One region of the Neisseria sp. P0021.S006 genome, then DNA from elsewhere that is predicted to be linked to it. Evidence: predicted binding sites of a transcription regulator. Region 1 holds the regulator's gene; the other holds the start of a gene.

What was found. The regulator sigma-54, encoded in region 1, starts transcription at its own class of promoters, with help from an activator protein. The targets are predictions, from matches to a motif close to CTGGCACGCTTCATGCTT.
Region 2: the regulator sigma-54 is predicted to act here: its motif matches at 1,804-1,821, upstream of ACTHUM_RS03575 (pilin).

Annotation. Positions count from the first base shown of each region.
Region 1 is NZ_JBQCWZ010000002.1:24,125-27,498, reverse strand. It holds gene ACTHUM_RS00755 (AmpG family muropeptide MFS transporter) at 1-889, shown strand, start outside; gene hpf (ribosome hibernation-promoting factor, HPF/YfiA family) at 963-1,277, opposite strand; gene rpoN (RNA polymerase factor sigma-54) at 1,327-2,682, opposite strand; gene lptB (LPS export ABC transporter ATP-binding protein) at 2,848-3,374, opposite strand, start outside.
Region 2 is NZ_JBQCWZ010000010.1:7,280-10,653, reverse strand. It holds gene ACTHUM_RS03585 (Lrp/AsnC family transcriptional regulator) at 1-200, opposite strand, end outside; gene ACTHUM_RS03580 (pilin) at 591-1,049, opposite strand; gene ACTHUM_RS03575 (pilin) at 1,164-1,634, opposite strand; gene glnD ([protein-PII] uridylyltransferase) at 2,429-3,374, opposite strand, start outside.

The sequences.
Region 1 (3,374 bases):
TGTATTGGATGCATTTCGCCGCGAAATTTTGTCAGATGAAGAATTAGGCTTAGGCAACTCTATCCACGTCAACGCCTACCGTATCGCCGCTTTGGTACCCGGATCGCTCAGCTTGATTTTGGCCGACTTGATGCCTTGGCACAACGTATTCATCATTACTGCACTATTTATGCTGCCCGGTCTGCTGATGACCTTGTTTTTAGCTAAAGAGCCTGACATTCCACCATCTGTGTCGCGTACATTTGCCCAAACAGTCTCTGACCCTTTCAGTGAGTTCTTCTCCCGCAAAGGAATCAAACAGGCCATATTGGTATTGCTGTTTATCTTTCTCTACAAACTGGGCGACAGCATGGCCACTTCTTTGGCTACACCTTTTTATCTGGACATAGGCTTCAGCAAAACCGACATCGGCCTCATCGCCAAAAATGCCGGTTTATGGCCTGCTGTCATTGCCGGTATTGTAGGCGGTATTTGGATGATAAAGCTCGGTATCAATAGAGCTTTGTGGATTTTCGGCGTGGCGCAATGGGTTACTATTCTAGGCTTTGCTTGGTTGGCAAATTTTGGCAAGTTTGAAACCATCACACTGACAGAGCAAATGATGCTTGCGGCCGTGATTGGGGCAGAAGCAGCGGGCGTAGGTCTGGGTACAGCGGCGTTTGTTGCCTACATGGCTCGTGAAACCAATCCTGCATTTACGGCCACACAATTAGCCCTCTTTACCAGCCTGTCAGCCGTTCCACGTACATTTATCAATGCTTCGGCAGGCTATCTGATTGAAGCGATGGGCTACTTCAATTTCTACTGGCTGTGTTTCGCTTTGGGCATACCGGGCATGTTGCTGCTGTTTAAAGTGGCACCGTGGAATGGTGAAAAAGTGAGTAACTAGATTGCCAGTCTAAAACATCTAGCAAAACAAAAGGCCGTCTGAATATTCAGACGGCCTTTATCATACAAAAACTTTATTCGGCAGCAGGTTTGACAGTACTGCGGACATCGCCGCTTTTTTCTTTATGTTTCAAAACAGCGCGGTCGAGTTTGTCCATCAAAACATCAATCGCGGCATACATATCCTGTTCAATCGCTTCAACGTGCAAATCTTTGCCTGCCAAATGCACATCGGCTTCGGCTTTCTGGCTGACTTTTTCCACCGAGAGCGTGATGGTCACGGAAATGATGTTGTCGGCGTGGCGACTGATTCGTGCCAACTTGTCGGAAACGTAGTTTTTGATGGCTTCGGTAACATCAAAATTCAGACCGGTGATTTTCAGATTCATGATACAGCTCCTTCGGTTGGTTAGTCCGTCAAAACGGATCGGAATATATCTACTCGGTAAATTTTCGTTTGTGTGCCGGTGGGATGTCTAATGATTCTCTATATTTAGCAACTGTACGTCTGGCAATTTCAATGCCGCGTTGTTTTAATAATTTGACGAGGGTCTCGTCCGAATAGGGTTTGCTGCTGTCTTCACTTTCAATCAACTGGCTCAATACGGCTTTGATTGCGCCTTGGCTGAACCCTTCGCCATCATCATCGGCATTGACTGCCTGTGTGAAGAAATAGCGTAACGCAAACAGGCCGCGCGGGCAAGACAAATATTTCTGATTGGCGGCACGCGAGATGGTACTTTCCGCCAAACCCAATTCGGCGGCGGCATCTTTCATCAGCATGGGAGACAGGCCGATTTCTCCGAAGATGAAAAAATCTTCCTGATTTTTGACGATATACTCGGCAAGGCGGAGGACAGTGCTTTTACGCAGCTCCAAAGAATCAATGCGCTGCTTGGCTTCGTTGATTTTTTCCTTCCACTCCGGTGCGCCCTCTTCCTCTGATTTCATCAGGTCGCAATATTCCTGATTGAGCTGCAGCTTCGGCCAAGCCGCTTCGTTGCTGATGACTTCCCAGCCGTCCTTGCCCTCTTTGACCCAAACGTCAGGCTGAATATAAGGCGTAGGCGTGGCAGAGGCGAAGCCGTAGGCTGGATAGGGATTGAGCCCGGCAATCATATCGAGCGCGGCTTCTATGGTTTTGCTGTCGGTATCGGGATAAAGTTTGCGGAAACGCAGAACGTTTTGTTTGCGGTTTTTGCCTAAGTCTTGAAGCGAACTTTGCACCAAATGCGCGGCCATTTGTCGGGCAGGAGAAGCCGGCAAACGCATTAACTGCAACATAAGCGACTCGGTCAAATCCGCCGCCGCCACGCCGGGCGGCTCAAAGGTTTGCAATACATCCAGCGCGTTTTGCAGGGCTTCTTCGTCCAGCATCCATTCCAACGGCGTGTGGTCGATAATTTCTTCGAGGCTGTCGGTGAGGTAGCCTTGTTCGTCCAAAAAATCAATCAAGACGTGAACATAGGCCGCTTCCACTTGCGAGAGCGGATGCTCGCACACTTGGGCATGCAGATAGTGTTTGAAATCCTCTTCTTCGGCGATGTTGCTCCAAATATCTTCGGCATCGTCGCCGCTCAACTGCTGACCTGCGCGCGGCATGGTTACCGCACGGTTGAGCCCGCTATCGGCAAATTCATCGCTTTCCGGACGCTCAAGCAGAGGATTGTCTGACAACCAGTCTTCCACTTCGCGCTCAAGCTCAAGACCCGACATCTGCAAGATGCGCAGAGACTGTTGCAGCCGCTGGTTGAGCTGCTGGGTCTGTTTGAGTTTAAGGACGAGTGAAGACATAGTGTTTAATTCGAAATGTATGGATAGTTTTTCAGACGGCCTTTATACGGCAGGCCGTCTGAAAGATTAGTTTATCGGTATTATATTTGTATTTTTAGTGATTATTCCAATATTTATAGCCGCCCTCAATTGAAATGAGGGTCTCATATACCGTCAAATATGCATTCAATATTTGAAATTTTCACCCAAATAAACCGAACGGACTTGTTCATTGTTGACTAAATCATCCGGCTTGCCTGAAGCCAATACCGTACCGTCGCTGATGATGTAGGCACGGTCGCAGATGCTGAGGGTTTCGCGCACGTTGTGGTCGGTAATCAATACGCCGATACCGCGTGATTTGAGGAACTCGATGATTTTCTGAATATCGATGACGGCAATCGGGTCAACGCCGGCAAAAGGTTCGTCCAACAAAATGAAACGCGGCTGCATGGCCAACACGCGCGCGATTTCGACACGGCGGCGTTCGCCACCGGACAAGGACGGCGCAGGGTTGTTGCGCAGGCGCTCAATATTCAAATCTGCCAACAGTTTTTCAAGTTCGGCATCGATGCGGCTTTTGTCCTTCATGCTGATTTCCAAAATGGCGCGGATATTTTGTTCCACGGTCATTTTGCGGAAAATCGAGGCCTCCTGCGGCAGATAGCCAACGCCGAGGCGGGCGCGTTCGTGAATGGGCAGGTGGCGCAATT
Region 2 (3,374 bases), on a different contig from region 1:
CCCAAGCCCAAAGATACGGGAGAAAGCTGGGCCGCGTATTTTTGAATAATGCCCGCATCTTCAAGCTGTTTGAGACGGCGCAGACAGGGAGAAGGGGAGAGCGCCACCTTTTCAGAAAGCTCAACATTGCTCAACCGCCCGTTTTCCTGCAAAACCTGCAGAATCTTTAAATCTGTTTTATCTAAATTCAGATGAGGCATGATGTTTCTCCCAATGTAGGCAATGTATGTTTTAAAAATGAAAAATGCTTAAAAATAAAGACTTGTATGGTTAAATTATATATTGAGTTCAGATGGGCGACAAATTGTCTTATCAGGAGTGTTGCGAATTTGTTTTATGTAGTTGTGAAAAGATGAAGGCCGTCTGAAACTAATCAAGATAAAAGTTTTATGTCATATTAGGATTGGATATAAAGAGGCCGTCTGAAAATGATTTCAGACGGCATTTATTTTCGTAATGTGATGATTCAGGCTCTTAATGACCTTGTTTTGGAGAGTTTTGTTCTTTTGATTTGTTCGTTTTCCGCGTTTGTATTTGGCTTTGTTTGGGGGTTTTCTTCGCAATGTATTTTTGTGTTTTGGGAAATAAGCTTACAAGCTTTGTTTGCAGGATACGGGAAGGAAGTGTGTATCCATGGTGCCACCGCAAGACCAAATTGTTGTACCTTTAGTACTACCTGTTTTTGCAAAACTTGGTGTCAAGTGGATTTCGGTATTCTTCACAGGAACAGCGGCTTGATTACCGATGGCGGCAACAATAGTGCCATTATCTTCAATACGGACAATCTTTACATAGTTACCGACTTTATTGTCGTCTGAAGCGAGTTGCTTGATATTGAGGTCAAGCGGCAAGCTGCCTTTATCCGCATAGGCTTCTTCGACGTAGCTTTTCATACTGCCTGCCAGCATAATGCCTTCTGCTACTTGTGCTCTGGCAACATAGTTTTGGTATGCGGGAAGAGCTGCTACTGCCAAAATGCCGATGATGCCGATAACAATCATCAACTCAATCAGGCTAAAGCCGGTTTGGGCGTTGCGTAGTTTTTTCATTTTTTGAGTATGTCGTTTTCTTATTTTTATTTTATAAAGCAAATCCCATAATTATTATGGGATTTGCTTTGAGTCGAATATCTTTTGTTAGATATTTAAATTAGATTAGCTAGCTTATTTTTTCGCAGCTGGGCGGCAAGAAGAAGGTAAGAATTTTGTATCTACACCTTTGGTTTTTCCTGGAGTACAAGTCCAAGTGAAGGAGCCTTTGGAGTTTGCTGCTTTATTAGTAATTTCGGGCGATAGAGAAATAGTTGCATTTTGGATATCTTTATTTACATCTTTATCTTTCATTGTTGCTGTCAGAACACCATCAGCTACATTAACTTTAGCAACGTATTTACCTTTAATATCAGTAGCCGCTGCAATACCTGCCGCTTTATTGTCTTTAGGCCAGTCACCTTTATCTGCATAGTATTCGACAATAGCAGACTTTTGACCTTCCATCAAAGTGATGGCTTCAGAAACTTGGGCACGTGCAGTGTAGTCTTGGTATGCAGGCAGGGCGATAACTGCCAAGATGCCGATAATCGCGATGACGATCATCAATTCGATCAGGGTAAAACCTTTTTGGATTGCTTTCATTGATTAAAACTCCAGTTTGAAAGTGTGAATAATTATGTTTAATTTAAGTAAAAAGTCCGTAATGTGCTTGGCACTATGTATTATGAGTAAACCATAAAGTAAGAAGGAATATACAGCTTCCGTCGGGCTTGCTGCTTTGAGGCTTGGGCCTTATCGGACGTGTTGTTTCAAGCAGTCTGTGTGCCAAGTGCGCAAAATTGATTAAAAAATTTATTTTTTATTTTTTGTTTATTGTTTTTATTGGGTTTATTTTTTAATTTTTAAGTTTTATGAGGTTTTGTTTGAAAGTTTCAGGATTTTAAGGAAATAGGGGGTTGACGTTTTTTGTCAGTTTTGTGTTTTTTGTGACAGGAAAGGGAGATAAGTTTGGGTGTGTGACGTTTTTTGTCAGAAATTAAGCTTGTTTAATAATATGTTAATTGATTTAGATGGGCGGTATCTTTATGGATTAATCGGTAAGTTTAATATTTTTTTATTTTATTTTTTTGTTTTTTATAGGTTTTATTTTGTATGCGTATTTTGTTTGAATACGGATAAGGAGAAAATTTGGAAGGAAGGATTTTTAAAGAGGGTTTGGTGTAATAGATGAATGAAAATTTGTTATTGGAATTATATTCATTTGAGTTATGATTTTGGAATGTAGTTTTATGTCAGAAGGAAGTTTTGGTTCGCATTTTAAGGCTTTGGATTTCTTGAGTGTTTTAGAAGGGTATATTCAGGATGTTTATATGTTTGGATGTGATTAGGGTGAGCAAAAATGCTCACCCTATGTTTTTAAGATGTTCAGACAGCCTTTATGGGGTCAAGACTTCGATCAATGCCTGTTTTAGGGTGTTTTGGGTTTGCGGGTCTTGGAGGGATGGGCTGTAGGTGATGAAGCTGTCCTCAATGCGCTGATCCAAGGTGGTGATTTTGGCGTAGCGCAGACTGATGTTGTGTGCGAAGAAGGTCTCGGCGATGTCGGCGAGGAGATGGGGGCGGTTGACGGCGGTGATGTCTATGGTGTGCCAGCCGGGATAATCTTCTTCGGGGGTGATGATTACGGTAGGCGGAATAGGAATATGGCGGATGCGGCGGCTGATGTGCGGGCGGCCGCTTTGTTTTTGGACGGTGGTATTGCCGTGGATGAAGCTGTTGAGTTCGGCTTCGAGTGCGCTTTGGCGGTCGGGATATTCTTCGGGCGGGAGATTGTCGGGAAGTTGCAGGATAAAGGTGTCGAGGATGTAGTCGTGCTCGGTAATGAAGGCGCGGGCGGCTTGGATGTCGAAACGGTGGCTGCTGAAGATGCGGCAGAGGCGTGCGAAGAGGCGGTCGCCATTGGGCATGAACACCATGACTTGAAGGCTGTTGCTTTGGGGAAGGATACGGCTGCGGACGGCCGGACTTTGGGTGTCGTAGGCGAGGTTTGCGGTGTGCCAGAGGATTTCCCGTGTCTGATGGCGGACGTAGTATGCGCTGCCGAGGATGCGGCGGAGTTTTTGTTGGTTTTTGAGGGGAACGGCCGCACGCGTGAGTTGGTCGGCCACGGCTTGTTCGCGTCGGTTGGGGAGGCGTTCGGGATCGTGTTTTTTGCTGTTTAAAACGGCGGCGGTGCTGTGGTAGAGGGTTTGGAGCAGGCTGGCGCGCCATGTGTTCCAAAGTTTTGGGTTGGTGCCGCGGATGTCGGCAATGGTAAGCAGGTAGAGTGCGTCGAGGTATTCACGTGTGGGAATACGGCGGCAGAAGGCTTGGAGGACGTGC